2 regions of the Paenibacillus sp. M2 genome follow, and region 2 is predicted to be linked to the other one. Evidence: riboswitches for the same ligand, from Rfam matches in the RefSeq annotation. Region 2 holds a riboswitch; the other holds the start of a gene.
The links. Region 2 has a riboswitch for glycine ahead of gcvT (glycine cleavage system aminomethyltransferase GcvT). Riboswitches for the same ligand answer to the same signal wherever they lie in the genome.
Positions count from the first base shown of each region.

Region 1 (16,773 bases), 2.2 Mb from region 2:
CCACACCGCGGACTGTCTGAATAATTACCGGATTGGCCGGATCAAGTTCCAGCTTCTCACGTAGATGTCGAATATGTACCATCAAAGTCTTGTCTCCATCCAGATAGGGCTCGTTCCAGACGGCTTCATAGATCTGCTCTTTGGTTCGAATCATGCCCATATGTCGTAGCAGGTAGGCGAAGATGTGGAACTGTTTTCCCGATAAAACAATCTCATCCCCCGTCTCCTCATTGACGATGCGGTTATCCTTCTCATAGATGGAGAGATGATCCAGCTTCAGAGCTGTATCCGATGAGACCGCAGTTCCCGCCTTACGCAGTTGGACCTCAATCCGGGCAGCCAGTTCATCGGGGTGAAATGGTTTTGTTACATAGTCATCGGCAAAATCGAGACCATGCAACTTGTCGTCAATGGACGTTCTGGCCGAGAGCATGACAATGGGCACCGCGGGATGTTCTTTTTTCAGTCGCTGGCCCACCGTAAATCCATCCAGCCCGGGCAGCATGACATCCAGAATAATGAGTGAGCAACCGACAGCAGCCTCCGCTGCACCTTCACCACTGCCGAGCCATACCACCTCATAACCGCGCTCCTCCAGATCGGCTCTGACCCAAGTCGCAATTTCCGTATCATCTTCAATATATAACAGTTTGGTTTTCATTCGAATAGTCGTTTCCTTTCTGCCCCCATTGGGTTAATGATATATCTGAGCATCATCATAATAAAAGCTGTCTATAACAGATGGATTCATATCTTGTTGAAACCATATTGAATTCCTTTACGTTACCACACATTCTAATTATAGCTTATCCATTAACGTGGGGAATGTTATATCAATCAAATCTACCAAGTACATATTATACCTACACCTGACGGGAGGAAATTCATTATGCTGCTGGAAGCCATCTATCATCAACCGAAACGAAACTGGGCCTATGCCTATGACCAAGATACAATCCATCTGCGCCTGCGCGCCAAAAAGAATGATCTGACTGAGGTACATGCCCTGACCGGAGACAAATATACGTGGGATGCAACCAAAGCGCTGGTCCCCTTAACAAAGTTCACTTCTGACTCGATGTTCGATTACTTCGAGGGCGAGGTGAAACCTCCCTACCACCGACTGAAGTACTCTTTTTTGCTGAAAAACGGAGACGAACAGATCTGGATGACCGAGACGGACTTCCAGGAAGAAGAACCGGACGATCCGGGTCGTATGTTCCAGTTCCCTTATATTCATGCCGGAGCTGTATTCACACCCCCTGCATGGGTTAAGGATGCGGTGTTCTATCAGATTTTCCCTGAACGATTCGCGAACGGCAACCCGGATATTAGTCCGGAAAAGGTGGAACCGTGGGGCGGCGAGCCGACACCCTTCAATTTCTTCGGTGGTGACCTTCAGGGCGTGATCGACCATCTGGATTACATCAGTGATCTGGGCATTAATGCGATCTACTTCACCCCCATCTTTGAAGCTACCACCAATCACAAATACGATACTGAAGACTACCTGCGGGTAGATCGGCACTTTGGTGACGCAGATACCGTGAAACGACTGGTCGAGCTGTGCCATGCACGTGGAATTCGCGTATTGCTGGATGCTGTGTTCAACCATTCCGGGAAGACGTATGCGCCGTTTGTGGATGTACAGAAGAACGGAGAACAATCCAAATACAAGGACTGGTTCCATGTACACGAATACCCGCTGGACGTGAAGGACGGCATTCCTACGTATGAGACCTTCGGATTCGAAGCGCACATGCCAAAGCTGAATACAGAGAATGCCGAGGTTAAGGACTATCTGCTGAAGGTTGCCGAGTATTGGATCAAGGAAGTGGGCGCGGACGGATGGCGGCTGGATGTTGCAGACGAAGTGGATGATGCCTTCTGGCGTGATTTCCGCCGTGTGGTCAAAGCCGCTAATCCGGATGCCTACATTCTGGGCGAAGTATGGAACGAGTCTTCCTCCTGGCTGCAAGGCGACCAGTTCGATGCGTCCATGAACTATCCGTTTACCGATGCCGTAAATGCCTTCTTTGTGAAAAATACAATGCACGCCGAACAGTTCGCGAACTCCATCGGTCGACAATTATCCCGTTATCCGCTTCAGGCCAGCGAAGTGGCGTTTAACTTGCTGGACAGTCACGATACCCCGCGACTGCTCACGCTGTGTGAAGGAGACCAGCGCAAGATGAAGCTGGCTGCATTATTCCAGTTCAGTTACATGGGCGCGCCGTGCATCTATTACGGAGACGAGATTGGCATGGACGGCGAACATGATCCGGGCTGCCGTAAATGCATGGAATGGGATGAAGCGAAGCAGGACCGAGAACTGTTCGACTTTTATCAGAAACTGATCTCCCTGCGTCATGCTCATCCTGCCCTGCGTGCAGAAGGCACCGTTCGTTTCCTGCAGGCTCGTACCGATGGCAGCCAACTGGTATTTGAGCGGCAAAATGAGGAGGAACGCATTCTGGTTCTGTTCAATCGATCCGAAGAGACGGCTATTGTCGAACTGGAGGCCGGTGACGGGGAATGGACCGAGCTATTCGGTGGAAACCATCGTACCGCCAAGGAAGATGGCGTGCTCGCCATTGAACTGCCCGCATATGGATATGCCGTACTGAGTACGGCTGTGAGCCCGGACTAGAGTTATAATACACATACTTCTGAGCCATATCTAAGTAGCCTATCTTCGCTTCATCTGGCAGCATAAACAAGCGTCCTGCAGAACCCGGATTCAGGTTCGCGGACGCTTGTTTTGTATTCGCCGTTATACATCATAATGTCCCTGGTTATATCTCAGTGGTCCCGTTCAGCTTAAGCCTGAGGGTCCGTGTGCACTTGAGCATTATCCGTACCACTTGTAATTGTGTCAGAATCCGCTGGCTTCGACTCCTGCTCAGGCTCTGCACGCTTTGCCTTCGGTTTAGCCAGCTTTTGCATCATTTTACGGCCCGTTGGTGTCTGGGCCAGTCCGCCTTGGGCCGTCTCCCGGTGGCGGCTCGGCATCGCACTGCCTACTTCCAGCATAACGTCGATGACTTCATCTGACGGAATAGCACTACGCACTCCGGCCAGTGCCATGTCAGCCGCAGCCAGCGCCGTAACTGCACCCAGTCCGTTACGGACGATGCACGGGATCTCAACGAGGCCTGCAACTGGATCGCAGATAAGGCCCAGTGTATTTTTTAATGCTAGGCCAACCGCATGAACGACCTGTTCCGGTGTACCTCCACGCAGTTCAACCATGGCACCCGCAGCCATGCCAATCGCGGAACCCACTTCCGCCTGACAGCCACCCTCGGCACCAGAGATAAATGAATTGTTCGCAATAACATAACCAATCGCTCCCGCACAGAACAATCCGTTCACCAAATGTTCGTCCGTCCAGCCAAATCGCTCCTGTGAGCTAATAAAAACACCAGGGATAATGCCGCAGGAACCGGCTGTTGGTGTTGCCACAATCCGCCCCATCGAGGCATTCACTTCAGATACACACAGGGCATACGCCATGGCAAGTGCGGAAGCATCTCCTGAGCAAGTCTCACCCTTGCGAATGTACTCGGCCATTCTTTTACCGTCTCCACCCGTTAATCCACTGCGTGATGTTGTATCTTCCGTTAACCCTTTACGTACCGCTTCCTTCATCACCTGATAATATTCAGACATCTGTTTCACAACATCCGCTTCCGGTGTATTGGTCTCCTGAACTTGCTCCTCGATCATCAGCTGAGCAATCGTTTTGGATTCCGCTGTACAGATCGTATTCAGTTCGTGTAAATGTTTAAATCGCATCCGAATCAACTCCTCTCTTCAAATCGATGACACGAATATCCAGTACATGATCCAGCTCCTTCAGGCGCTTGAGCATATCAGGATTAGGCACACCATCCATTTCCATCGCGGTCAGCGCTTCGCCATCACGGGCTTTGCGGTCCACCTGCATATACCCGATGTTAACCCCGGATGAACTGATCGTGGACGTTACCGAGGCAAGCACTCCTGCTTTGTCCGCATGTCGCAGAACGAGTGTCGGAAACTCACCACTAATCTGAACACGAAAATCATTCATCGAATGCACCGATACGCTTCCACCACCAATAGATGCACCAATCAAGGAACAGGCACGTTCTTCATGCCACAACTCAATTTTGACCGTATTGGGATGAGGAGCAGGCAGGCCACTTGTATAAAACTCAACCTCCATGCCCGCTTCCTCTGCGTATTGCTCTGCATCCGGAATACGCGGATCGTCTGTGACATAATCCAGCAAACCGCCGATCAGTGCCAGATCTGTTCCGTGCCCCTGATACGTGTCAGCAAATGAACCGTATAGTGTCAACCGGGCACGATCTGGCGTACATCCTAGCCACTGTCGAGCAATTCTCCCTAACCTTGCCGCTCCAGCTGTATGTGAACTTGAAGGCCCCGTCATCGACGGACCAATAATTGAGAAAACATCTTTAAATCGCACCTTATAACCCTCCAATTGTATTCGTCATTTTCATCCAGATCCCATGCCATAATGTTCCTTTATTACTGAATGATGACATCAAAAAAGGACAGAAGAAGGCCACAGGCCCTCTCTCTGTCCTCGATACCTGAGAGTTTCACGATCAGCAGTGTCTCACGACAAGGTGCATGCCCTGCAATTGCAGACAAGGTCACCAGGCTGACTGATCATATACCCCTTGGGTGGCGCAGTTCGCGCACTCTCCAGAGTTGCGTCCAACGATGGTACATTTACCTGAGAGATTAACCGCTGCGCCGGGTGCGCAGCAGCTTGCTCCTTCGGTGCCTGAAGACTAGCCATTGCTCGGCTAACTCAGGTCTCTCCCGCTCGTTATCATCCGCTGTATGGAACCATTCTGAGCGTATGTCAGAACAGTAATGGAAATCGTTCATTTCTTCTTCATTAAGATTAATCGACCGGAAGATCAGTGTCAACAAACTTAACGATTTCTTTGGATGTATTTCCCTCATTTTCGATTGAACCGATGAAAACCAGAATATTTTGTCAGCTTTCATTACATTAATTCGATAAAGAGAACTTTTAAACAGCTTATTTCATTTTCCTTCAATTCATAAAGCGCTTACTACTATTTATGATATTGTCCACGAAACTGTTCGGGTATTCAGGCAACCATAATATTTGAACCACACTGTTCGTGGCCTATCCTGATCTGCACACCCTAATTCACAGTTCGTAGAAGATACTCTCGTTCTGTACATAAGGTCTGCAATACTTGCTGCATAACTTCGGCATGCGATCTTTCATCCACTCGTGCCTAGACTCGTTCCCCATCTGAAAAGCATAATAACCAAGTGTAAAGATCAACATGAACCCTTCCATTAATCGGATATCACGATCCGTCAGTGGTGCGATCTGTTTGGTATAACCTGATAAGAATATGTCACGTTCCTCCCGATTGAACATAAGCGCTGCCCCTCCGGCATCGAAAAGATAATAACCATAACCGTGTAGACAAAAATCAATCATGGACATCCCCTGATCCGTGATCAGCAGATTGTTGCGAGTAATATCCCCATGAATGATTCCCCATGTCTCCGCGTGCTGCGGGTATGTTTCTAGCTGCTCATTAATGTTCTCAAACGTCTCACGAAGCAGATCGAAGTCTTCCGTTGTAAAAATCCCCAGTCGGACACCTTCCTCTTGCTGCCCTAGCATGACCAAGTTCTCATGAATGTTGCCATATGCCGGCCGCACCTTTGTTCGATCTGTCTGATTCTGCTCACGCCCATATTGATGAAGCATCTGCAGTTGTGCCCCAAGATCATAGATCTGCTCTGTTGTCAGACGTTCTCCCTGCTGGATGTCCCTGCCCTCAATCCACTCCAGTACTGTACAGCAGATCTCTTTCCCTGCCTCACTTGTCCATACCGTGACCCATTCACCGGATGCGTTGCGTACTGGATGTTGCACGCGCAATGCTGTCGTTGCATTTAACTCATGAAGCAGATTCATCTCTGCCTCCAGCGCAGGAGGTGTATGCTGAATGCCTGTCATACTTGCATATGCGGCTTGATGGATACGGAGCAGATACTTCTGCCCGCTTGCTTCATCAACGACATGATACGTCAGATTCTCGTTGTGACGAATATAGGAAACGACAGGTTTCTCAATAGTGTAGTTCTGTATAATCTGAGCTGCCATATGGTCGTAAGACATCTGATCCGTAGTGATTATCAACATCTCCTTCAAAGTAATGTAAACGCTCTCTTATTACTAAATATCGTAGCATAATGTTTATGTCACATACAGAAAATTCTAATAAAATTATAAATTAAAAAAGCACAACCCCCGAACAACCGTCCAGGCATTGTGCTTTCTTTTGTCTCTATTTATTTCTCAATTTCTCTGTCTATTGCTCTATGTGACACTCCATGATCCAATTAACCAAAACGACCCATAATGTATTCTTGCGTCAGACGATTGTCCGGGTTCGTGAAAATATGCTCTGTATCCCCATGCTCAATCATGCTTCCCAGATAGAAATAAGCTGTGTAATCCGAGATGCGTGCCGCCTGCTGCATGTTATGGGTAACAATAACAATCCGCAGCTCCTTCTTGAGTTCGGTAATCAACTCTTCAACTTTACCCGTAGATACCGGGTCAAGTGCAGATGCCGGCTCATCGAGCAGCAGAATCTGTGGTTCAACAGACAAAGCGCGAGCGATACATAGGCGCTGCTGTTGTCCGCCAGAGAGAGACAGAGCTGACTCATGCAGTCTGTCTTTCACTTCGTCCCAGAGCGCAGCACGGCGCAAGCTTTTTTCCACAATTTCATCCAGTGCCTTCTTACTCTTCGTACCGCGGTAGCGGGGGCCAAACGCGATATTGTTGTAGATGGACTTATGAAAAGGGTTCGGCTTCTGCCACACCATGCCAATCTTCTGGCGAAGCTTGATTACATCGGTTCCAGGCTCATTCAGATCGTTACCGTCCATCCAGATATGTCCCTCTGTACGGGAACCGGCAATCTCGTCGTTCATCCGGTTCAGCGACCGGAGGAACGTGGATTTACCGCAGCCAGACGGCCCGATAAGAGCCGTTACGCTTGCTTCAGGAAACGTCAGGCTAATCTGTTTGACCGCCTGGAAATGTCCATAATATATGCTTAACTGTTCCGTACCAAAAGGTATGGCCATGTTGGTTCCTCCTTATTTCGAAGCTGTCATGCGGCGGAATACAACCCGACCGATCCAGCGTGCACTTAGATTGAACGCCAGCACGAGAATGACAAGCACGGCAGATGCCCCTGCTGCCACTTCTTTGGAATCTGGCCCAATACCTTCACTATTCACTTTCCAGATATGGACAGCAAGTGTCTCTGCCGGACGGAAAGGATTAAGTGGTGATCTTGGACTTGTCGGATTCCAATCCGTAAAGTCCAGTGGTGGACTACTCATACCTGCGGTGAACATCAATGCGGCTGCCTCACCGAAGATCCGGCCCGATGCCAGGATCGTACCCGTAATCAAGCTCGGTAATGCTACAGGCAACAGAATGGAAGTAATGATTTTCCACTTGGACAGCCCAAGCGCCAGACCTGCTTCCTTCTGTTCCTTCGGAACGGCCCGGAAGGCCTGCTCCGTTGTCCGCACCATCAGTGGCAAGTTAAAGATCGCCAGAGCCAAGGCACCTGAGATCAGGGAGAAACCAAGACCAAATTGATTGACTAGCAACAAGAGACCAAACAAACCGATAACGATGGATGGGAATGAGGACAACACTTCAACGACCAGACGAATGAAGCTGGTAATCTTGCCTGGTTTGGCGTATTCCGCCATGTAAATTCCGCCGCCCCATCCGAGTGGGATGGTCACAATCAATGTCAGGAGAAGCAAGAATATGGAGTTAAAGAGCTGTGGACCAATCCCGCCGCCACCTTTAAGCAACTGGGGTGCGCTCGTCAGGAAGTTCCAGCTAATATGTCCAATGCCTCTATACATGATGAAGCCAAGCAGACCGAGCAATATAATAACAATGAACAGGGCCAATACAACGATAACGGATGTTGCAATTTTATCTACCGTCTTTGCCTTCATTTTCATACCCGGTTCCTCCTTTCAAGCAGGCGAACCAGAATGACGAAGACAAATGTCATCACCAGCAGGACAAGCGCCATACTCCACAGTGCATTGTTATGAACAGAACCCATCGTGGTGTTACCCATGCTGAGTGTAATTACACTTGTTAATGTTGAAGCCGATTCGAGCAAGGATGTTGGAACATGCGGTGCATTACCGATAACCATCTGCACAGCAAGGGCCTCACCAAAAGCACGGGCCATACCCAAAACGACACCTGTCAACAAAGCTGGCAAAGTCGTTGGAATGATGACACGGTAGATGGTTTGCCAGCGAGTGGCACCCAGTGCGTAAGAGGATTCACGCAATCCTTTTGGCAACGCGGACAACGCATCTGCCATAATACTTGTTACCGTAGGAAGAATCATTACCGCGAGAACAAGACATCCGGCTGCAATCCCGACGCCTGTTCCACCAAAGATACTGCGCAGCAAAGGTACGATGACACTCAGACCGATAAATCCGTACACAACAGACGGAATTCCAGACAAAAGCTCAATCGCCGGTTGCAATATCTTTTTCCCTTTACCCGGTACAATCTCTGTCATGAAGAGTGCTGCACACAGGCCCAGTGGACTAGCGATCAATGCTGCAAGCAAGGTTGTAATGAAAGAACCTGTAATGAACGGCAATGCCCCGTAGAACGCAGGTTCTCCAGTTGGATTCCACGTCTTTCCACCAAGGAATTCACTTATGCTTATTCCATTTTGGAAAAATGTGGACAGTCCCTTGGACGCTACAAAATAAACAATGGAAAACATGACAACGATCAGGAAAACGACACAAATCGACGTATAGATCCGTCCCGTCCACTCTTCCCAATAATGTTTTTCTTTTAAGGGCCGGCGCGGTTTCAACTTGTTATTCATTACCGTTCCCCCTTCGGTCTGTTCCATAACAACCATCCTTCTATAGTAGAATTAATGCAAAATATGGGATTATTTCAGAGCAAACCGCGTAAAGAGGCGGGACCTGAGTCCGCCTCTTTCGCTGTATGCGCAAGTTCAAAGATTATTGAACCACATTACCTGCTGCATCGCGTTTTACTTTCATGCCTGACATTGGAATGTATCCAAGTTCCGTCACGTCGTTTTGTTGAATTTCGTCACTCAGGATGTAGTCCAAGAACGCTTTTGTTGCTGCATCCGGCTCACCTTTGGTGTACATGTGCTCGTAAGCCCACACCGGATAAGTTCCTGCTTCTACGTTCTCAACTGTTGCTTCTACACCTTCGTATTTCAACACTTGCAAGCTGTCATCCAAGTAAGACAGGGCAAGGTAACCAATAGCACCTGGCGTTTCAGCTACCAATTTTTTTACGTTACCAGAAGAATCTTCCTGAATCGAACCTTGGATATCACCCATTTTTGCACCCAATGCATACTTCTCGAACGTTGCACGAGTACCGGAACTACTTGGACGGTTTACAATAACGATTGCTTTATCCGCGCCACCAACGTCTTTCCAGTTCGTTACTTTACCGGAGAAAATGTCGACTAGTTGTTGTTTCGTCAAATCTGCTACACCTGCATCTTTGTTACTAACTGGAGCCATAGCTACTACGGCTACTTGATGGTCAACCAGTTCTTTTACTTTGGCTTCGTCCTCCAGTTTCTCTTCTGCGAATACATCAGAGTTACCGATTGTAGCTTGTCCGTCAGATACTTGTGTCAAACCAGTACCACTACCGCCACCTTGAACTTGAACCGTTACGTTCTTATATTCATCAACTGCCATAAATTTCTGTCCAGCTTGTTCTACCAGAGGTAACAATGCTGTCGATCCGACTGCCAGAATGTTACCGCTAAGCTCAGCAGCAGCTTCCCCTGATCCATTGCTTGCAGCACCCTCTGTACCCGCGTCATTTTTCGATCCGCATGCAGCGAGCACCAGTACGAACGTTAAGGTCATCAAAATAAACGGCAACTTTTTAAACATGTTTTGTTTTCCTCCCCCAATGTAGTGATGGCGTTTTGTGAATTTGTTTGTTCACCATCAACTCTTTACTCATTGTAGTTTCGGTATGTCATCTTAAAATCAGTGTTTTGTAAACGCAATGTTAAAAATATCGGCTGTATATTGAAAATCATTTGAGACAAATTGCGCTGAAGTGGGCGCTTCGGTAACGGACGTTGTTTCAATCGCTGTTATCCCCGGATTTATATGATTTACTTTTTCCAAGGAATACATCCGGGGATAAAGGCGAACGCTTCGATTTTCCACAATCGTTCCGTTCCCTTCGCTGTGTCAGCGCTCGTTGGATCTCAGGCATTTCCATCTCCTGCCTGGGAAGTAGGCAAAGAAGGCCAGCCCTATAAAAGGCTGGCCTTGTGTAAATACTTTGTTGATTCTTTAATAGAGAAAGAAAATCTGTTTCTTCTATAGAAGGTACAAAAGCAGAAAAAAACTGCCTCGCTGCCAGTGCGTAGCACCAGCTGTGAGAGCAGCCTTTTACATTACAATAGAATTATCTTATTGATACTTAATGTAAAATCTAATTTAACTAACCTAGAATCCATAACCACAATGCCAATCCAGCTAGGGTAATTAATAATGTTGGAATCGTCAGGATGATGCCTACCTTGAAATAATACCCCCATGTAATCTTCACACCTTTGCGGGATAACACATGCAGCCACAGCAATGTGGCAAGTGATCCAATCGGAGTCATTTTGGGGCCCAGGTCGGAACCAATGACATTGGCATAGATCAATGCTTCCTGAATGATACCTTCGGTATGCGCGCCTTGGATGGCTAGCAGGTTAATCAATACGGTAGGCAGGTTGTTCATGACCGATGACAATACGGCCGCTATGATGCCCATTCCGAGCGAAGCAGCCAGCAGACCATGCTCTGCTATGGCATCCAGCCAGCGGCTCAGATGATCCGTTAACCCTGCATTCCGCAGTCCATATACGACGATATACATGCCCACGGAGAACACCACAATTGACCATGGCGCTTCCTTAATGACCCGTTTCAGATCAACAGCCTCGCTCTTGCGTGCCAGTAAAGCGAACAGCAGCGCAACGGAGCCCACGATCACCGACACGGGAATCGGCAGAAACTCACTGGATGCGTAAGCCACCAATAACAGCCCAAGCATGAACCAGGCAATTCGGAACATCCGTGGATCACGTATTGCTTCCTTCGGATCGCGTGCTAGAGAGATGTCGTAGCGCTGGGGTATGCTTTTGCGATAAAACAAGAATAACATCCCCGTACTCGCTACAATCGAGATCAGATTCGGCACGGCCATGCGTACCGCATACTCTACAAATGTAATGCCAAAGAAATCGGCAGACACAATGTTAACTAAATTGCTGACGACCAGCGGCAACGATGTAGTATCCGCGATAAATCCACTCGCCATTACAAAAGCCAGTACCATACGCTCATCAAACTTTAATGCCCGCACCATCGCCAGTACAATTGGCGTCAGGATGAGCGCTGCACCATCATTGGCGAACAGGGCAGATACTGCGGCTCCCAGCAGAATGGAGTAGAAGAACAGTCTGCGACCGTCTCCTCCAGCCAGCCTTGCCATATGAAGGGCAGCCCATTCAAAGAAACCCGTCTCGTCGAGAATGAGAGAAATCATAATAATGCCAACAAAGGCCAGCGTTGCATTCCATACAATGGATGCTACATCCGAGGCATCGTTCAAGCTGACGACCCCGCATAGCAAGGCAACCAATGCCCCACCCGAGGCAGTCCAACCGATCCCCAATCCACGAGGTTGCCAGATTACCAAGGTGATTGTTACTACAAAAATCAGTATTGCTACGTATACCATAGAGCCTCCTGCTGTACCCTGTATCCATATATTATTTCGTTAATTCGATCTTGTTTTGTAAGATTACACCGCTATACGCGCAGAATAACCAGACGATATATTTATACAGGGCTACAGGAACATTGTCTATCTTTATTTTCTTCTATATATAAAAGTTGTGGTAGATTATGTTGCTAAAATGCTGGAATTTATTCTTTGCCCTTATCCTTCGGCGTATCCTCCACCATCTTGAACATGCCAAGCAATCCCTGCAATTGTTCCGCCATACTGTTCAAATGTGCCGAGGATGATGCGATCTCTTCTACCGATGCCAGTTGTTCTTGCGAAGATGCAGACACGGATTCTGTATTCGCAGCCGATTCCTGGGTCACATTCGAAATATCACTCATCGCCTTGGCAACGTGGGATGCACCACTCTCCAGTTGTTTCGTTGTTGCGGACAAGTCATCCAATGTATGAACAGCATCTTCCACCGCCTCCCGAATCTGAGCAAAGGATTGTCCTGACGTATTCACAGCCTGAATTCCTTCTCCTACCCGAGTCTGAGCCGCATTCATGGCGATTAGAGCGGCATCCATGTCCTGACGGATATTATGAACCACCTCACCAATCTGCGCTGCCGAACTTCCGGATTCTTCTGCCAGTTTGCGTACCTCACCGGCTACAACTGCAAACCCACGACCCGCATCCCCCGCTCTTGCCGCTTCAATAGAAGCATTTAATGCGAGCAAGTTCGTTTGTTTCGAGATGGATGCAATGACATCAACCATGCTACCAATTTCAACGGAACGGGCATTCAGAGATTGAACCACCGTTCCCAGCTGCTCCACCGTTTCCTGGATACTGTTCATCTGCTCCACAGCCTGTCCTGCTGCCTCATTCCCAGAAGAAGCCGCTCCGGACGTATTCCGCATATTCGCCGTAATCGATTGCACACGCTCGGACATCATGCGAACATCTTCTGCCATTCGGCTCATCTGTCCCGATCCATCTTTCACGCTGTTTACCTGCTGCTCTGCACCTTCAGCCAGTTCCTGAATGGCCTGTGTTGAATGTTCAATCGCTTTGGTGGTTTGTTCTGCACTGGCAGACAACTCTTGAGAAGAAGCAGATACCTGCTCTGTCGTTTCTTGTACACCAAGAATCATCATTCGCAGGTTATCGACCATACGTTCAAAATATTTTGCCAGTTCCCCGACTTCATCTTTACGCCCAGTTTCCATTTTCACGGTCAAGTCGCCTTTACTTACCGCTCTGGCCGATTCCTGAAGTCGTTTGATTGGACGCAGCATGGAGCGTGTAAACCAGATTATGAAGATGAGCGTAAGGAACGTGGCCGCCAGGATCACTACAAATGTAATCATGCGAATGTCCTTGCTCGCATTGGTTATTTCACTTTTAGACATCGTTCCGGCAATTTTCCAGCCCGTTGCTTCATTGGTAGCAAAGATCATCGTTTTCGGTTGCTCATTGAATACATAATCGAATTGACCTTCTTTACCCTCATACATTTCATCCAGCAAACCACTAGCTTCCTGTGTACCTGCATCTGCTACAGGCGATACGACATAATTTTTGTTTGCATCCAAAATAATGACGTAGCCTTCTTTACCCACCTTAATGGATGCTTGCTCTTGCAGGTCTGTTAGATCCAGAGACAAACCGACAACACCGGATTGGTCCTTTAATGTTTTGGAGATAAATACAACGGCAACGCCATCGGTATTAACAGACACAGCGGATACAACGGCTGTACCCGGCTTTTCCATCGCTAGTTTGTACCACTCCCGCTCCCTAGGATCATATGCATCTCCCCGCGTACTGCTTGCTGTTGCTTTACCCCGAACCATGACTCCTTCCGTTGTTCCTACAAAAATGTTCATGGCATCGGGATGCAAGCCCAGATATTGCTCCAGCTTCAACTGAAGCTCTGGACTATCGTTCTCCCCTTTGACCAAGCCCGGATCAAGGGCATCCCCGAAATAGTTAATATCATGGATCTTATAATTCACTTGGCTTTCTACAATGGTATTGGCAGTGCTCACACTTTGCTTGGCACTATCCACTAATTGTCCTTGTACGCCATCTTCAGCCATCGTTAGTGTGATCAAGCCGATCGCCAAGCTTGGCAGGAGCAGAACGGCCAGGAAGGAGACCAATAGTTTGTTCCTTATATTCCAGACGAAACCTTTCTTTTTCTTCTTTTTATTTTGATTATGTTTTGGTTTGGCAGGTTTCGCTGCTTTCATTGGTTTATTATCCTGAGTTTCACTCATGTCTTTCTCCCCCTCAAAATGTAAAAATGCCCTCTTTCTTTGTATGTATGGATCAATCTAAAAGGCTTATCTTATATATCGGCTAAATGAGGGTTTTTATTTGAGTGAAAAATGTGCAGGCACGCCAAACAAGCCACCTCTGATCAGAAGCGACTTGTACAAGGTACAGGTTACTAATTATTCCATGAATTAGATGAAGTATTAGAGTACGGACCGCCTGGGGGTTGTGCCGAGGGTTTACCAAAATAATAGCCCTGTGCAAGCTCAATACCTATGGAACGACAGAATTCAAACTCTTCCATCCGTTCGATCCCCTCGGCAAGGACTTGCCCTCCAAATCGACTCGACATCTCAACAATGTGAAGAATTTGCTGTTGTTTGGTCGAATCCTGATCACAACGGTCAATAAGACTTCGATCTATTTTGACAAAATCCGGTTCTAACCGATTCATCAACTCTATTGTCGAATATCCGGCACCTACATCATCCAGTGCAACCGACATTCCACGGGAACGATATACCTCAAATATTTGCTGCAAGATGGGCATATGCTGAATCTGCTCTGTTTCCACGACTTCAAACACAAAATCTTTAGGGTCCAGCGAAAGGCGTTCAATCGCTTCAAACGTATGTGTCAGACAATATTCAGGATTGTATATGGAGGAAGGCAGGAAATTTACGAAGCGTTTGACACCATGCGGCAGAAAAAGGGCACTGGTCTCAATAGCAGTAATACGCGCCAATCGATCCAGAAAAGAATGTAGTCCTGTCTCACGCGCAACTTCAAATAATTCATAGGAACTGAAGGATTTTCCATTCTCGGCAGGACGAAGCAAAAACTCATATCCGATAATCTGCTCCGATGCATCAACGATGGGTTGCATATGACTGCTGAATTGATGCTCCAGAATAATGGAAACAAGCTCCGCATGTTTGAAACGGGACTCCTGCATGGTTAGACTAATCCAGCTTTCTTCATTAGCCTGTTCGTAAATAGGCAGAATCTGAACGGTTAGGGAATCACGTAATGTCGGATCAATTTCGCCGATCTCTTCTATTAAGCTCTGAACCGTCTCCAGATTCGAAAAATCCATCCACATCATGTCATCCGACGTCTCAATAAGTCTTCCCGGCGTTTGTAGCGCTTCCAGCAAAGCGGGGGAAATGGGACGCAAGTACAAGGTACCTTGGCCCTCTATAGCATAGATTGGACTGCAGCCACTGCAATTCATGTAGGACCCCCCTTGCCAATTTAGATTCCATGTCCATTAATGTTCACTTGTATATACCCAAAGTTTGTAAATATTATATCATGGGTCTTAAAATTAATCTCTACTGTTTTGATGACTTCCTGTATGACGGTTCTTGGAACAAATATATTCAAATTTGCAGAAAAAAGACCGACAGTCTGATGACTGTCGGTCTCCTCCTCAGCTTATTACACTTTAAGAAGCGGGAATCACGATTTTCTGTCCAACTTTCAGGTTATGAACATTCGAGATTTTGTTAGCTGTTGCCAGCTTGCGCCAGTCCACACCATATTTCATACCGATGCGGTACAGGTTGTCCCCTTTTTTCACCACATATACCACTTTGCCGCCCGCTGGTTTCTCAGGCTGTGGCTTGGTCGTTGGTTTGGTTGGAGTAGTCGGCTCCGTAGGTTTAGTTGGCTTTGTAGGCGTAGGAGCAGGCTCCGAACCTGGTTTCGGAGTTGTTGTTGCTTCTCCAGTCAATTTCATGCCGTATTCAGCAAAACCATCATCATTTGTACCAATGAAAGACATCGCCGGGTTCGCTTCTACCAGATTTTTGGCATCCGGGGAAGATGCGAATACCACTTCAAGGTCGTTAAGTGCTGCTGCAGTTACACCAGCAGATGGTTTGATTGGTGCCAGGGACCAGTTGCCGTCCGCTGCCGGATTAATCGTTTTATTTTCACGGATGTAATCGATGATCACTTGACGGTTCTCATCCGGTGCAGCCAGAACGATACGTTTACCGTCCGGGTTAGCCAGCTTGGATGAAGAAGCACGGTAGTTATTCGTCGCTACGATGAATTTTTGCGCTGGGTCAATCGGTTTACCGTTAAAACTCAGATCCTTGATCCGGCTTGCCGATGCATTTACAACGGTTGCTTTGCCGTCATACTTGGCTGGTTGTGTCACATCGATCTGATACGTTACACCATCGATAACATCGAAGTTATACGTTGGGAAGTCGTTGTTGATCAGTTGTTGTTGTCCACCTTTGACCGGGTCAATCTGGTTGAACTGGCCTGCAGACCATTCCAGCCATTCTTTCAGTTCTGCGCCGTTAACCATTACAGCATGTACCGTATTTGGATACACGTACAGGTCAGCAACGTTTTTGATCGCAATGGTGCCTTTAGGAATATTCGTGTAATACGAAGCGCCTGAACGTCCACCGGCTTTGAATGGTGCACCTGCGGACAATACAGGAATTTTCTCATACTCCGTACCTTGCATATGTTTTTCGACATACCATTTCTGTGCATTCGTTACGATCTGAATGGATGGATCATCCTGAACCAGAGCGAAGAAGCTGTTGATCGGTGCTGTCGTTTCG
Region 1 covers NZ_CP169648.1:525,003-541,775, reverse strand. Annotated here, with positions in the region: gene ACETMN_RS02595 (response regulator transcription factor) at 1-661, opposite strand, end outside; gene ACETMN_RS02590 (alpha-glycosidase) at 890-2,650, shown strand; gene sdaAA (L-serine ammonia-lyase, iron-sulfur-dependent, subunit alpha) at 2,821-3,798, opposite strand; gene sdaAB (L-serine ammonia-lyase, iron-sulfur-dependent subunit beta) at 3,788-4,477, opposite strand; glycine riboswitch at 4,730-4,852, opposite strand; gene ACETMN_RS02575 (phosphotransferase enzyme family protein) at 5,201-6,193, opposite strand; gene pstB (phosphate ABC transporter ATP-binding protein PstB) at 6,418-7,173, opposite strand; gene pstA (phosphate ABC transporter permease PstA) at 7,186-8,073, opposite strand; gene pstC (phosphate ABC transporter permease subunit PstC) at 8,076-9,011, opposite strand; gene ACETMN_RS02555 (phosphate ABC transporter substrate-binding protein PstS family protein) at 9,127-10,053, opposite strand; gene ACETMN_RS02550 (arsenic transporter) at 10,619-11,911, opposite strand; gene ACETMN_RS02545 (methyl-accepting chemotaxis protein) at 12,100-14,187, opposite strand; gene ACETMN_RS02540 (EAL domain-containing protein) at 14,361-15,419, opposite strand; gene ACETMN_RS02535 (bifunctional 2',3'-cyclic-nucleotide 2'-phosphodiesterase/3'-nucleotidase) at 15,633-16,773, opposite strand, start outside.
Region 1: linked by a shared signal. The riboswitch ahead of sdaAB (L-serine ammonia-lyase, iron-sulfur-dependent subunit beta) and the one ahead of gcvT (glycine cleavage system aminomethyltransferase GcvT) in region 2 are both predicted to bind glycine.

Region 2 (16,773 bases):
AAGCGAAGCACAGGAGGTACTAGAGGGGCATTTGCGGGCCATTCTCGGTACAATGACGGTGGAAGAAGTATATCGGAACCGGGATCGGTTTGCACAAGAGGTTCAAGGCGTAGCCGCTAGAGATCTGAAGAAAATGGGTCTGCAAATTGTTTCCTTTACGATCAAGGATGTTCGTGACAAACAGGGCTACCTGGATGCTCTCGGTAAACCGAGAATTGCAGCAGTGAAGCGTGATGCCGAGATTGCCGAAGCGGAAGCCATGCGTGATGCGCGTATTCAGAAGGCCAATGCGGAAGAACAGGGCCAGAAAGCAGAGTTGCTGCGGGATACCAATATCGCCGAGGCAGCCAAAGAGAAGGAACTGAAAGTAGCCACGTTTAAGCGGGATCAAGATACAGCCAAAGCGGAAGCCGATCAGGCGTACCATATTCATGAGGCACGTGCTAGACAAACCGTAGTCGAAGAGGAAATGAAAGTTGAACTCGTTCGTAAGGAACGGGAAATTGACCTCCAGGCCAAGGAAATCATCGTACGTGAGAAGCAATATGACGCCGAAGTGAAGAAAAAGGCCGAAGCAGATCGTTATGCAGTAGAGCAAGCGGCCGAAGCAGACAAAGCTAAAAGAATGCGTGAAGCAGATGCAGTACAGTACTCCATTGAAACACATGCCAAAGCGACAGCTGAACAGAAACGACTTGAAGGTCAGGCTATGGCGGATGCTGAACTTGCCAAAGGTACAGCGGACTCTGAAGTTATTCGTTTGAAGGGACTTGCAGAAGCAGAAGCGAAGGAAAAACTGGCTGAGGCGTTCCAGAAGTTTGGCGAAGCGGCTGTACTCGATATCATTGTCAAAATGCTGCCTGAGCTGGCTGGCAAAATTGCCGAGCCGATTGCATCCATTGATAAACTGACTGTGGTAGATACAGGTAAAGGTGAAGGTGCCACGCGGGTGAGTAACTATGTTACGGAACTTATGGCGACGGCTCCAGAGATGCTTAAGAGCGTATCCGGCATTGACGTTGAGCAGCTGATCAAGGGCCTTACCAAGTCCAAAACACCTGCACCGGTTGCCATTCAACAGAGCGAGCCTGTAACAACTCCTTCTATAATCGACAAGATTGTGGAAAGAGCTGGAGTTGACGAGTAAGAAGCACTTCGAATCTTGCATGGTTACTCTATTGACCTTAAGACGAATTTTTGTTACTTTTTAAGCGAGACGTCCGGCGCGGTTTGCCCGCTCCGGGTGTCTTTTTGTTCGTAACAGGGTGTGACATAATCACACCTAAGATGGTGTGAAAAAGAGGTGCAAACAATGAGCAGCCTGCATGTAGATAAAGCGCTAAATAATAATGTAATCATTGCACAGCATCCAGAACACGGGGAAGTCGTTGTTATTGGTAAAGGCATTGGCTTTAACCGAAAACCGAGTGATCACATTCCATTGATGGCTGTGGAGAAAATGTTTATTTTGAAAAACCAGCAGGAGCAAGAGCAGTACAAACAGCTTCTTCCACAGGTGGATGAAGCACTGATCGAGATTATTAACGAAGTTATTACGTATATTGCAGAGCGTACGGACGTTCCTCTGAATGAACATATCCATATTGCATTAACCGATCACATTTCTTTCGCGTTAAAACGCAAGGAGCAGGGCATTATCATACAAAATCCATTTTTATATGAAACCCGCGAAATTTATCCTGAAGAATATCGAATGGGAGAATACGCTATTCGTCTGATCAAAGAGAAAATGGGTGTAGATCTGGGGATGGACGAGATTGGTTTTGTTGCCCTCCATATCTATAGCGCAATGACCAATCAAAATATATCCCAGGTACGTGAGCATTCACAATTGATCACTGATTTGGTGAACCTGGTGTCTGATCAACTCGATTATTCGTTTGAAGCGGAATCGCTTGATTACTCTCGTTTGCTGACTCATCTTCGTTTCGCCCTTGAGCGTGTTCGCCGTGGAGACAAAGTGGAAGAGCTCCATAAGTTGGATTCCCTGCTTAAGTTGGAGTATCCCGAAATGTACTCGCTTGCATGGAAACTGACCAAAGTAATGGAGAAAAGACTGAAACTGCCGGTTTATCCTGCGGAGGTAGGTTATCTGACCATTCATCTGCAAAGGCTGAATCAGCGGAAGGAAGAAGAGAATAAGTGAGATCATTCCAGTGATGGAATGCGGAATTTATTTTTTTGGTGTAAAGGCTTGCAATAGATTAGAACTGGTGCTACAATGGTTTCCGTAATCAAGCAACTGAATAAACATAAGCGACGTGTTACTGACTCGATCAGGCATGAGTTAATTAAAGTGTGATTGTTCTTTCCTTGTACAGGGTATGCTATACCCCAAGGTTGGCACAGTTTACTTTATTAATTCATGCCTTTTTTGTGTTCCCTTGCTTGCATCACAACATATAAATTAGACGAAAGGGAGAAACGACGCGATGTTCAAAAAGCTTTTTGGTGTATTGCAAAGAGTAGGTAAAGCTCTCATGCTGCCTGTAGCCATTCTACCTGCGGCAGGTTTGCTGCTCGGAATTGGTAACATGTTGGTTAATCCAGATTTCTTGCAATATGTAACTGCGCTCGACACCCCTTGGGTGAACTCGATCGCAACAATTATGATGAACGCAGGTCAGATCGTATTCGATAATCTGGCATTGCTGTTCGCTGTCGGTGTAGCTGTCGGATTGGCTGGTGGCGAAGGCGTTGCAGGTCTTGCAGCGATCATCGGTTACCTGGTCATGAATGTTACATTAGGATCTGCGGTAGGTGTTACTCCGGCAATGATCGGTGAAGTACCGGGTTATGCCAGCATCTTGGGTATCCCAACATTAAGTACAGGCGTGTTCGGAGGTATAATCATAGGTATTGCCGCCGCGCTGTGTTACAATCGATTTTTCAAAATCGAACTGCCGTCCTACCTGGGTTTCTTTGCAGGTAAACGATTTGTACCGATTATCACATCGGTAGTATCCCTTGTAATCGGATTGCTTCTTGTGATTATCTGGCCTCCGATTCAAAATGGACTGAATGCTGTATCTCACTTCATGGTAGATACAAGTCCGACCTTGTCGGCGTTCATCTTTGGAGTTGTGGAACGGTCATTGATTCCGTTCGGTTTGCATCACATTTTCTACTCCCCATTCTGGTTTGAGTTTGGTGAGTATGTGAATAAAGCCGGAGATGTTATTCGTGGGGATCAGAAGATTTTCTTCAGCCAGTTACGTGATGGCGTTGCTCTAACAGCAGGAACATTCCAAGTTGGTAAATTCCCGTTCATGATGTTTGGTTTGCCAGCAGCGGCACTTGCGATGTACCATGAAGCAAGACCGGAGCACAAAAAGTATGTTGCAGGGATCATGGGTTCAGCTGCGCTGACCTCGTTCCTGACAGGGATTACAGAGCCGCTTGAGTTCTCGTTCCTGTTCGTAGCACCAATCTTGTTTGCAGTACACTGTATCTTTGCAGGTTTGTCTTTCATGACCATGCAGATTCTGGGTGTAAAGATCGGTATGACCTTCTCCGGTGGGTTCATTGACTTCCTGATCTTCGGGATTATTCCGAACCGTACACCTTGGTGGGACGTTATTATTGTCGGATTGATTCTTGCGGTGATCTATTACTTCGGTTTCCGGTTTATCATTCGCAAATTCAATCTCAAAACACCTGGACGAGAGGATGCAACGCCTGAAACCGAATCTGGCGGAGGCTCTGGTTCAACAGATGATCTGCCCCATAACATTCTTGAAGCTTTTGGTGGCAAAGAGAATATCAAACATCTGGACGCTTGTATTACTCGTTTGCGGATTGAAGTTAATGAGAAATCCAATGTGAAAAAAGATCGTTTGAAACAATTGGGTGCATCTGGTGTACTTGAAGTGGGTAATAATGTTCAAGCCATCTTCGGAACACGTTCCGACACGATCAAATCTCAAATGCAGGATATTATTGCAGGACGAACACCAGCACCAACGCCAGTAGCTGCCAAACCAACTCCTGAAGAGGAGAAGGCACAAGGTGAGCAAGGCGAGCGCATTGTTGCTGAGGATATTGTCATGCCAGTTAATGGTGAATTACTGGACATTACAAACGTACCTGATCCGGTCTTTGCTGAGAAAATGACAGGTGATGGATTCGCAATTTTGCCACATGATGGTACGATAACTTCTCCTGTGTATGGTAAAGTGTTTAATGTATTTCCAAGCAAACATGCCGTGGGCATCATGTCCGATGGTGGCAAGGAAGTGCTTGTTCATATAGGTGTTAATACGGTGAAGTTGAAAGGTCAAGGCTTTAACGTACTGGTACAGGAAGGTGATCTGGTATCGGCAGGTCAGCCGATTATGGAAGTGGATCTGGAGTATGTCAAAGCAAACGCTCCTTCGATCATTTCACCAGTTATTTTCACCAACCTGCCAGAGGGCTCCACGGTAACTCTGAAGAAGAGTGGAGTGCTGAAAGTTGGCGAACAGCCAATCATTGAGATAAAATAAGAAGTGTTACGACGATGGCAAGCAAGTGTAAATATATGCAATGCCTAAACCAAACTACTGAAAGTGAGATGATTGTAATGCAACAAACATTCAGAATTACAGACGAAGATGGTATCCACGCACGTCCGGCGACAGCCCTGGTAAATACAGCAAACAAATTCAAAGGTGCAGAATCCTTTGCAGAAGCTAACGGTAAAAAAGTAACGTTGAAATCTATTCTGGGTGTTCTTTCCCTCGGATTGGAACAAGGCGACACTATCAGCATCATCGTTGAAGGCGAAGGCGAAGCTGAAGCTCTTCAAGCTTTGACTGACGTTATGGTTAACGAAGGGTTGGGCGAAATTAATGCTTAATGTCTCCGGGATCGCGGCTTCGGCGGGTATTGCTATCGCCAAGGCGTTTATCTTGGAGCATCCTGATTACTCTGTAGAAAAACGCCAAATCAACGACGTTGACGCAGAGATCGCGAAACTCGACTCAGCTCTGGGTAAATCCCAGGCTGAGCTTGAGGCGATCAAAGAGCGCACTTTACAAGAGCTTGGCGAGAAAAAAGCTGAGATTTTTGCTTCGCATTTGCTCATTCTGAATGACCCGGAATTGATTGATCCGGTTAAAGCTAGAATTGCAGATGACATGATCAATGCAGAATTTGCTTTGAACGAAACGGCATCGCAATTTATCTCCATGTTTGAGAACATGAAGAGTGCTTACCTGCAGGAACGTGCTGCAGATATGCGTGACGTTACCAAACGTGTGCTAAATCACTTGCTTGGTATCGACTTCATGAGTCCAGCTGAGATCAATGAAGAAGTGATCGTGCTTGCGGAGGATCTGACACCTTCCGACACGGCTCAATTAAACCGCCAATTTGTTAAAGGTTTCGCAACTAACATTGGTGGACGTACTTCTCACTCAGCGATCATGGCTCGCTCTCTTGAAATTCCTGCTGTCGTTGGAACCAAGGACATCTTGGCTCAAGCGAAACAAGGCGATATGATCATTGTTGACGGTCTGGATGGTCACGTACTGGTTAACCCTACTGATGAAGTTATTGCTGAATACCGTGCCAAACAGGAACAGTATGATGCACAACGTGCAGAGTGGAGAAAACTTCGTGATGAGCCAACGGTAACGGTGGATAACGTTCATGTTGAACTTGCAGCCAACATCGGTACACCCAATGATGTAACGGGTGTTCTGGAAAACGGCGGCGAGGCTGTAGGCCTGTACCGTACCGAGTTCCTTTACATGGGCAGAGACAAGCTTCCATCCGAAGACATTCAGTATAATGCTTACAAAGCGGTACTGGAAAAAATGGAAGGCAAACCTGTCGTTGTTCGTACACTCGACATCGGTGGAGACAAAGAGCTTCCATACCTGGATCTGCCAAAAGAAATGAATCCATTCCTCGGCTTCCGCGCAGTTCGTCTGTGTCTGGACCGTCTGGATATCTTCCGTACACAATTGCGTGCATTGCTGCGTGCAAGCGTACATGGAAACCTGCGTGTCATGTTCCCAATGATCGCAACGCTTGGTGAATTCCGTGAAGCAAAAGCTGTCTTGCTCGAAGAGAAAGAGAAGCTGGTTGCTGAAGGTATTGCTGTTTCTGACAGCATTCAACTCGGAATCATGGTCGAAATTCCTTCGACTGCAGTTCTGGCAGATCAGTTTGCCAAAGAAGTGGATTTCTTCAGTATCGGAACGAACGATCTGATTCAATACACAATGGCTGCTGACCGTATGAACGAACGAGTGGCTTATCTGTACCAGCCTTACAACCCAGCCATTTTGCGTTTGGTTAAAATGGTTATCGATGCTGCGCATCGTGAAGGCAAATGGGTTGGCATGTGTGGTGAGATGGCAGGAGACGAAACAGCAATTCCATTGCTGCTTGGTCTTGGATTGGATGAGTTCAGCATGAGCGCAACCTCCATCCTGCCAGCTCGTAGTCAGATCACCAAGCTGTCCCGTGCGGATATGCAGGAACTGGCTGCTAAAGCTCTGGATATGCAAACGGCTGAACAAGTCGTTGAATTGGTTCAAAGCATTCAAGCGTAATGTAATTTTACGGGGTTTCCACCCGATTTTAAGGGTTTCTTTTTCCGATAAAAAGCTGCAGTCGTGCAGCAATTTTGCCGGTATCCGCGATTCATTGTGGATATCGGCTTTTTTTGTTGCGCGAATGTATAGGAGGGGAGTACGAGGAGAAAGACCCTGTAATGTCTAGGCAAAAAAATGCTCTTGCTGGGGTAAGTTAACATCAGCAAGAGCATGGATTAGAAATTCACTTAGTGTTTAACTGCATGCGCAGTTGAGTACAGGTTTGCGGGCGGCAGTGGTCTCATCAAGACGAGTGACTGGTGTTCCGTAAGGTGCGTTGAGTACCAACTCTGGTGTCTCTTCCGCTTCTTTGGCAATCCGAATCATCGTATCAATGAACCCATCCAGTGTTTCTTTGCTTTCGGTTTCCGTCGGCTCGATCATGATGCATTCCTCAACGTTGAGCGGGAAGTACACCGTAGGTGGATGATATCCAAAATCAAGCAATCGTTTGGCAACGTCAAGTGTGCGCACACCATATTGCTTCAAACCCCGACCAGACATGACAAATTCATGTTTGCATACACCCGGATACGGAATCTCGTAGTATGGTGCGAGGCGGGCCATCATATAGTTGGCATTCAGTACCGCACATTCAGACACACGGCGCAAGCCTTCCGGTCCATAGGTGCGAATGTAGGCATAGGCACGTACCAATATACCGAAGTTACCGTAGTAGGCTTTCACCCGGCCAATGGATTGATCGCCTTCACGATCGAATGCATACATACCGTCATCATTTTTGATCACCATCGGTTTAGGCAGGAACGGGATCAGGCGGCTCTTCACACCGACTGGTCCGGCGCCAGGTCCACCACCACCATGAGGTGTACTCATCGTTTTGTGCAAGTTCAGATGCACCACGTCAAAGCCCATATCACCCGGACGGGTAATGCCCATAATGGCATTGGAGTTCGCGCCATCGTAGTAAAGCAAACCACCAGCCTGGTGTACGATGGATGCAATCTCCTGAATGTCTTTCTCGAACAAACCAAGTGTATTTGGGTTTGTGAGCATCAATGCTGCCGTATCCGAACCGACGGCTGCACGGAGCGCGTCCAGATCGACCAGTCCATCTGCGCGGGATGGAATCGTCACAGTTTCAAATCCTGCAACGGTAGCACTTGCTGGGTTGGTACCATGCGAAGAATCGGGCACGATGACTTTGGTACGTTGTTCGCCACGACCTTCGTGGTAGGCACGAATCATCATAAGTCCAGTCCATTCTCCATGAGCACCAGCGGCTGGTTGCAAGGTTACAGCGTCCATACCTGTCAACCCCGCAAGGTCGTTTTGCAACGTATACAACAGTTCAAGTGCACCTTGAATGCTGGATTCATGCTGGTACGGATGGATTTTGGCGAATCCATTGTAACGGGCCACGTCCTCATTAATCTTTGGATTGTATTTCATCGTACAGGAGCCCAGTGGATAGAATCCGTTATCTACGCCGAAGTTGCGGCGGGACAACGCAGTATAGTGCCTGATAACATCTACCTCGAACACTTCCGGTAGTGCCGCTGCTTCCGAACGGAGCATTTCCCGGGGAATCAACGTATCGGCAGCCTGACGAGGAACGTCACATTCTGGCAAGGAATAAGCGACACGTCCAGGGCTACTGAGTTCAAAAATCAATGATTGTTCCGGAGCAGGAGATAGGGTCTGTGCACTGAATGTTGTATCCGTCTCAGGTTTAGACGAAGTGGAGAAAGAGGTGCCTGTTTCCGATTGTCCTTGTGCCGGTGTTGTCGTTGTCGTCGTTTCCTGAGTCACAGCGATCCCTCCAATGCTCGTGCGAATTCGTCAATCTCTTCCTTACTGCGTCGTTCGGTAACAGCAATCAGCATATGTCCGGCAAGCTCCGGATAATCACGTCCGAGTTCGTAACCACCAATGAAGCCTGCATCCAGCAGTTTCAGTTGAAGAGCATCCAGATCGGTTCCTTCAGGAAGTTTAATAACAAACTCATTAAATGTGGGTGCATTAAAAGTAAGGCTAACTCCAGGAATCGCAGTTAATGTATTCAGGGTGTAATGACTCTTTTGCAGATTCAGATCCGCGACATCGATCATGCCTTGTTTCCCCATGATGGACATATACACAGATGCGCTGAGTGCAAGCAAAGCCTGGTTGGAACAGATGTTGGATGTCGCCTTTTCGCGGCGGATATGCTGTTCACGTGCTTGCAGTGTGAGTACAAATCCACGTTTTCCGTTGCGATCCTTGGTCTGGCCTACAATTCGGCCAGGAATTCGGCGCATATGAGGCTGGGATACGGCGAAATATCCGCATGTCGGGCCGCCGAGTGAAGCGGCGATGCCAAGGGGCTGCGCATCACCTACAACGATGTCGGCACCCAGCTTGCCTGGGGCTTCCAGCAGACCCAGCGATAGCGGGTTGGCACTTACAACGAGTAGGCCCTTGTGCGCATGCACGAGGTCGGCAGCCTGCTTCACATTTTCCACGGCACCAAAGAAGTTCGGACTCTGGATCATGACAGCAGCGGTATCGTCCGATATGGCGGCTTGCAAGGCATCCCAGTCCGTGACGCCATCCTTATAACCAATCTCGACAATCTCCAGACGGAGTCCGTGCGCATACGCCTGCAATACCTGACGGGCTTCCGGATGAACGGTACGGGAGACGATGAGCTGTTTGCGACGAGTTGCCGCTGCGGCCAGATTACCTGCTTCAGCAAAGGCGGTTGCGCCGTCATACATACTGGCATTGGCTACAGCCATACCGGTTAATTCACAGATGTAGGATTGAAATTCGAAAATGGCCTGTAGTTCACCTTGGCTGATCTCAGGCTGATAAGGTGTGTAGGCAGTGTAGAACTCGGAACGGGAAATGACATGATTGATGACGGAAGGAACATGATGATCGTATATACCTGCGCCGAGAAAGCTGGCGTGTGTTTCGAAATTGGCGTTGGCGCCGGCTTGTTTGGACATATGACGTGTTAGCGCATATTCATCAAGTTTGGAGGATACGGGCAGCTCGCCCTGATAACGAATCTCTTTTGGAATGTCCTGAAACAGTTCCTCCAGCGTATCCACACCGATGGTTGCGAGCATGGCGCTCTGATCTTGTTCAGTCATGGGAATGTACCGGTGCTTGCTCATGCTTGATCAGCTCCTTGAGTAGGTGTCTTAGACGTACGTGTCCGTTTATGAAAAGGGGTCTTCACAACCTCGGCTTTTAGTTTCTTGCCGCGGATCTCAATCTCAAGCGGGGTTCCCAGCGCAGCGTATTTGCTGTCGATGAGGGCAAGCCCCAGATTACGCTTCAATGTAGGTGATTGCGTGCCTGTTGTCACTTCACCGATCTGTACGCCTTCGGCGTAAATCGGATAGTGGGGGCGAGGAATACCGCGCTCCAGTACTTCGATGCCGACCAGTTTACGGGCGGGCCCGTCATTTTTTTGCTGTAACAAGGCTTCGTGTCCGATAAAAGGTCCGGCATTCAGTTTCACAAACATACCAACGCCAGCTTCTAGCGGAGAGATCGTTGCCGATAATTCCTGCCCATACAGAGGCAGCTTGGCTTCAAAACGCAGCGTATCCCTTGCACCAAGTCCAGCTGGAACCAGCCCATGCTCTTCTCCAGCCTGCATTAATCCATTCCAGATTACAGTAGCCTGGTCCACAGGTACATATAGCTCAAAGCCATCTTCACCGGTATAACCGGTACGGGACAACAGTAATTTTACTCCGCATACTTCAGCATCCTGCACAAAACGAAACGGTTCAATCGTGGATACATCCGTATCTGTAACTTTTCCGATAATGTCTACAGCCAGTGGACCTTGCAAGGCGAGCAGCGCCGTCTGCTCCGAATCGTTGGTCATGCTTACGCCAGGGATCAAGTGCTCTTGCAGCCACGCCCAATCCTTGTTGATATTGGAGGCGTTAACGACGAGCATATAATGCTGATCTTTCAGCTTATACACGAGCAGATCGTCCACCACACCGCCATCTGGATAACACATCAGGGTGTACTGGGCTTGACCGGGAACCAGCGTGGTCACATCATTGGTCGTCATTTGTTGCAAAAAAACTTCGGCCTGCTCACCCTGTACTGTAAATTCGCCCATATGGGATACATCGAACAGTCCAGCGCGCTCGCGTACCGCTTCATGTTCTTTTTGGATTCCGCTAAATTGCACCGGAAGCTCCCAGCCTCCAAAATCAATGCACCGTACACCTTCGTATTGCTGATATAGGGGGAAGAGTGGTGTTTTAAGCAAATCGGACATCAAATCACCTCGTCATGGACCGTCAACCGGCCGGAAATATAATCGTGGATCAATGAAGCAGGGTATTTTTAAATTTTTCAGCTAGATATTTTCATAACATAAGTATGGTAAGCAGCTAGGGCAGCGCCGTTCGACATCCTGTTTTTCGTTTTTTGGGAAAAAGGAAAAGGACAGGCCAAAGAATCGGCATGCCAAGTAGCACGCTGTATTCTAAGGCTCTGTCCCTTGTACCTGAGAGTTACCCCGCTGCGTTGTGCAGCAGGTTTCCCCTTGGGTGATCATAACGCCCGCACAGGGCGAATAGATTCTCTCCAGAGTTGCGTCCCGTAAAAGTCCTTTTGCCTGAGAGATTCACCCCCGCTTATCGGTGGTTTACTCCTTCGGCGTTACCTCATGTACATCCCGAATCGGGTGTCACGGGTAATCTCTCCCTTTACATTCATCCGCGAGTATAACATAGTCCAATAAACACATTTACTCCTCTCATTAAAACGTGAATCCACTACCGATGTCAAGAACGATATCATTGATAATGAATAAAAACCGAATATTTAATATATTTTAAGTATTATTGTTCGTGTATTTAAAAAGACTGCGCTTACTATTCTAATATTCACCAGTATATGAAGAAAGAGTGTAATCCGGTTACAGGATTTAGAGGTGTTCAGCAAATAAATTGTGAGGTATCTTGACATTTGATTCATAAATATCATACGCTATGTTCTGGGAAAAGGGTTAAGGTCAAAGAACGCATGCACTCATTTAATGAAAAGCGAGGCGGATATCGATGAGCGAATTGAAAAGTGATTTCCTGTACAGTGAAGAGCACGAATGGGTGCAAACCGTAGGGGAGGATACTGTACGTATTGGTATTACCGAGTTCGCGCAGCATCAGCTGGGTGACATTGTGTTTGTGGAATTGCCTGACCTTGAAACCAATGTAAAAGCAGAGGACAGTATCGGAACAATAGAATCGGTCAAAACAGTTTCGGACTTGTTCTCTCCCGTCACAGGTTCTATTATTGCAGTCAATGATTCGTTGCAGGACTCACCTGAACTTGTGAACAGCTCTCCTTACGAGGAAGGCTGGATGATTGAGATTCGTGTTGAGGGAGATCTGACAGCAGCATTGTCTACATTGATGAATGCAGACGCGTATCGTAAACATACGGAAGAATAGTAGCAACGAACTTGTACTTATTAACATATATTTTATAACCAAATGAAATGAGCTTCATATTGTTTCCACCTGTGTGAGCCGGATGCTTGCACAGGTTTTTTGTGCTTTCCAGGAATAGTTTTGAATGTGGATTGAAGCAGATTGTGGATGTAAATCACCTGATTGGACCAAGCTATAGGTTAGAAAATGATTCTGGAAATGATAAAAGTCATAGGCAAGAAAAGCCTTGCGTACCAATGGATTCAGCCATTATGCATCGATTAAAACGATTACATAACCTAATGTTGTCATCATTGTTCATGACGAAAGTACGCTTTCATTTCATTGAACAGGAGAGCATTCTCGCTTAGGATTACAGCAGGGGAGAAATGATACCCCTTTCATAAATCATAATCACTTGATCCAAGGAGGATAATACAATGAGTAATTTGGACCAATCGTCCAATTCCAAAGGTGGGCTACGGGTTGGTGTTCAGCGTTTTGGCCGATTCCTGAGTGGTATGGTCATGCCGAATATGGGAGCGTTCATCGCCTGGGGATTAATTACGGCTCTGTTCATTCCAACAGGCTGGTTCCCTAACGAGACGCTTGCGCAGCTAGTTGATCCGATGATCAAATATTTGCTGCCACTGTTAATCGGTTACACCGGGGGTACGATGGTGCATGGTCAGCGTGGTGGTGTCGTGGGTGCCATTATGACCATTGGGGTCATCGTGGGTAGTGATATCCCGATGTTCCTCGGTGCCATGATTGCCGGACCACTGGCAGCATGGATCATCAAAAAGTTCGATAAATCCATTGAAGGTAAAATTAGAGCCGGATTTGAAATGCTGGTTAACAACTTTTCAGCCGGTATTATTGGCGGGATCTTGGGGATTTTTGCGCTACTGGGCATCGGGCCTGCTGTAGAAGCAATTAGCAAAGTATTGTCTGCCGGGGTACAAGGCTTAATGAATCTGGGCTTGTTACCACTGGTCAACCTAATCATTGAACCAGGTAAAGTATTGTTCCTGAACAATGCGATCAACCACGGAATTCTGACACCGATTGCAACAGATCAAGCGAGAGAATTAGGGCAATCTGTATTATACATGCTTGAATCGAACCCGGGTCCGGGACTTGGTATCTTGCTTGCTTACTGTTTCTTCGGACGCGGAATGGCCAAATCTTCTGCACCAGGTGCCGTTATCATTCATTTCTTCGGGGGAATTCATGAGATCTACTTCCCTTACATTCTGATGAGACCCATTTTGATTCTTGCCGCAATCGCGGGTGGCGTCGCAGGTACATTAACATTCATGCTCACCGGAGCGGGACTTGTTTCGGCACCATCACCGGGTAGTATTATCGCGTATTTCCTCTTAACACCAAAAGGTGGATACCTGCCGATGCTCGCAGGGGTGCTTGTAGCAGCCGTCGTATCTTTCCTGGTTGCAGCGGTGTTGCTGAAAACGGGTAAACAAAAGGACGAAGATTTGGAGTCCGCATCCAGTCGGATGAAAGACATGAAGAGTCAAGGAACCGTGCCAAACGCTGGCATTACGGCTAATCGACGTGAAGCAGACAGAGCCGCAGATATGGCTTCTTCTCCAGTGAAAACAGATGTGAAGAAGATTGTTTTCTCCTGTGATGCAGGTATGGGCTCGAGTGCCATGGGCGCTTCCATTCTTCGCAAGAAGATGAAGGCAGAGGGGATTGACGTTACGGTGACCAATACGGCCATCAGTGATATCCCGCCAGATGCAGATGTGGTCATCACACAACAAATATTAACCGATCGTGCCCGCTCCGTTGCGCCGAACGCAGAACATATATCCATCGACAACTTCCTAAAAAGCCCGGAATACGATGCGCTCGTTGAACGTCTAAAGTAATTGTACGCATTTGTTTTCCCTGAGCCGGAGGCTGAGATATGAGTATTACCAAAAGACAACGTGAAATCGTGGAGTTTCTGCTGGAGCATCCACATGAAGTAACAGCCGGCGAAATCGCCGTTGAAGTAAAGGTCAGTACCCGAACGGTTCACCGGGAGCTGCAAATGATTGAACAATGGCTTGAACCCTTGGGCATGAGGCTGGAAAAAAAATCGGGAACCGGTATCCGAATTGATGCCAGTTCCGATGATCTGGCTGTATTGCGCCAGCAACTAGAGGGTAAAGAATATGTAGAGTTTACGCCGGAAGAGCGTAAGCTCTTCATGCTTTGCATCCTGCTTGATGAAGCGGAGCCTGTAAAGTTACTCGCTCTGGCTTCGGATCTGAAAGTGACCGTATCCACCGTAACCACGGATTTGGACGATCTGGAGTCACGAATTCGTCAGGCGGGACTAAAACTGGTTCGCAGACGTGGATATGGCGTCAAGATTAACGGGAGTGAGACGATTCATCGCACAGCCATAGCTGCACTTGCTCTGGAATTTCTGGATGAATCCGACCTGTTCGGAAGACAACCTGAACAAGGTGGCTCCATCGTAAACCAAAAATTGCTGGATATGATTGGACACGGTGATGTGCTTACGATAGAAAATGCGTTATGGCAACCAGATATTGAATGGCTGGAGAACATCCCGGAACGTCAATACATGAAGCTGCTGATTCAATTATCCGTAGCGGTTGTCCGTATTCGTAAAGGTTTTGGTATTGGTGGTATGTCTCTACGAGAGAACACGGGAGATGCAGTTGCAGCGCAAGATGAGATGAAGGTTCCGCCTTATATGGCTTCACGCTTGTGTAGTGTGTTATCCACTCAACTGGGGCTGACATTCTCCCAAGAGGAGCAAGCTTATTTTCACAGACTATTAGTTGAGACAGAGCAGCGGATTCACTCTTCGCGGCTGTTGCCAATAGACGACTTAATTTTACTGGACAGGGTGCATTCACTGATTGATCAGATGCAGGGGAGAACGCATTACGCCTTTCATGAGGATCGTTTGCTTCGTGAAGGTCTGCTTGCTCATATGCAACCTGTCATGGAGCGTATTGAAGGGCACCAGATGATTCGTAATCCGCTACTGCAGCAGATCCGGAAGGATTATGATTCACTTTTTGAAGATGTCAAAAAATCTGTGGGGCAAGCTTGGCCAGGCACAGACGTTCCGGATGAGGAAATTGGTTTCCTGGTCATGCACTTTGGGGCTTCCATCGAGAGGTTGCGTACATTGAAACGGGAGATCAGGGCGATCATCGTGTGTACAAGCGGAATTGGATCATCACGCATGCTATCCAGCCGATTGTCCAAGGAGATTCCCGAGATTCGAATCATGGATAGCGTGTCCTGGTATGAAGCTGCCCGGATACCTACAGATCAATATGATCTGGTGTTATCGACGGTCGATCTGCCGATGGATGAGCATCAGTATTACAAAGTGAGTCCACTGCTTACGGCAGAAGAGAGCGAACGTCTGCGTCATTTTATCCGAACAACAACATTACAACGACAGCATAATAAGCCCCGTGAAGCAGAGGTTCAGACAACAAGTCGTTACTCGGACCCTGATGGAATGGAAGCTATTTTAGTTGAAATCGTCCGAATTATTGGCAAGTTTCAGGTGTACCCGCTGGATAATCAGGATATCGGGTTCTATAAAACGGTGTATGCGATGTGCAACGTACTCCATGGATCTGGTGTGTTGAAGGGACCAGAGGAGATTGCAAAACGGCTGGAGGCACGTGAAGCAGTGGGGAGTCAGAAGATTCCCGGCACAAGACTTGCACTGTTTCATACACGAAGTGAGGGGATATACAGGCCGTCTATCAGTCTGTTTCAGCTCACGGAGCCACTCCTTCGTACGCCGGATGATCCGGCAGGAGTTACCCATGTTCTTTTGATGCTCGGTCCCAGAGAATTATCCAAGGAAAGCCTGGAGGTTCTCAGTGAGATCAGCGCACTGTTATTACAGGAAGAAATGATTACATTGCTGGAAAAGGGAATCAGGGATGAACTCATTCATTACCTGTCTCAGGAACTTGTTGGATTTTATCGCAGTAAAACCGAAATTGGAGGTCAACCATTATGAGTATGTTAACAACAGATAAAGTCATCATGAATGCGACGGCTCAGGACAAATACGAAGCGATTCGTATGGCAGGGCAGATTCTGAAGGATGCGGGACATATTACCGCTGATTACATTGAGAAGATGATTGAACGAGAAGAGATTGTCTCGACCTATGTAGGGAACGGACTTGCGATCCCGCACGGTACGAAGGAATCCAAAGCTTTCATTTTATCCACAGGTATCTCTGTCATTCAGTATCCACAGGGTGTTGATTTTGGCGAAGAAAAGGCTTATATGGTCATAGGTATCGCGGCTCAAGGCGGGGAGCATATGGAAATCTTGACTAGCATCGCGGTGATCTGTGCTGAGGATGAGAATATGGAGGCCCTGCGTCTTGCGAAAACAGCTGAAGAAGTAATCGCTATTCTGGAAAGTGAAATGGAGCTATGAAGGCCCTACACTTTGGCGCAGGTAACATTGGACGTGGATTTATCGGCTTGATTCTGTCCCGCGCAGGGTATGAGGTGGTTTTCTCCGACGTGAATCAGACCTTGGTAACCGCTGTTCAGCAACGGGGGCAATATACGGTGGAACTGGCTAACGAGAGCAAGGATCAGGAGACCGTCACAGGCGTAAATGCAATCGATGGAACCCAACTGGAGACGGTTGCCCAAACCGTTGTGGAAACTGATCTGATTACAACCGCAGTGGGTGTGGGTGTGCTGAAACATATT
Region 2 covers NZ_CP169648.1:5,692,543-5,709,315, reverse strand. Annotated here, with positions in the region: gene ACETMN_RS26155 (flotillin family protein) at 1-1,147, shown strand, start outside; gene glcT (glucose PTS transporter transcription antiterminator GlcT) at 1,313-2,167, shown strand; gene ptsG (glucose-specific PTS transporter subunit IIBC) at 2,454-4,505, shown strand; gene ACETMN_RS26140 (HPr family phosphocarrier protein) at 4,583-4,858, shown strand; gene ptsP (phosphoenolpyruvate--protein phosphotransferase) at 4,851-6,563, shown strand; gene gcvPB (aminomethyl-transferring glycine dehydrogenase subunit GcvPB) at 6,801-8,240, opposite strand; gene gcvPA (aminomethyl-transferring glycine dehydrogenase subunit GcvPA) at 8,375-9,730, opposite strand; gene gcvT (glycine cleavage system aminomethyltransferase GcvT) at 9,727-10,863, opposite strand; glycine riboswitch at 11,184-11,306, opposite strand; gene gcvH (glycine cleavage system protein GcvH) at 11,651-12,043, shown strand; gene ACETMN_RS26110 (PTS mannitol transporter subunit IICB) at 12,463-13,917, shown strand; gene ACETMN_RS26105 (BglG family transcription antiterminator) at 13,956-16,058, shown strand; gene ACETMN_RS26100 (PTS sugar transporter subunit IIA) at 16,055-16,489, shown strand; gene ACETMN_RS26095 (mannitol-1-phosphate 5-dehydrogenase) at 16,486-16,773, shown strand, end outside.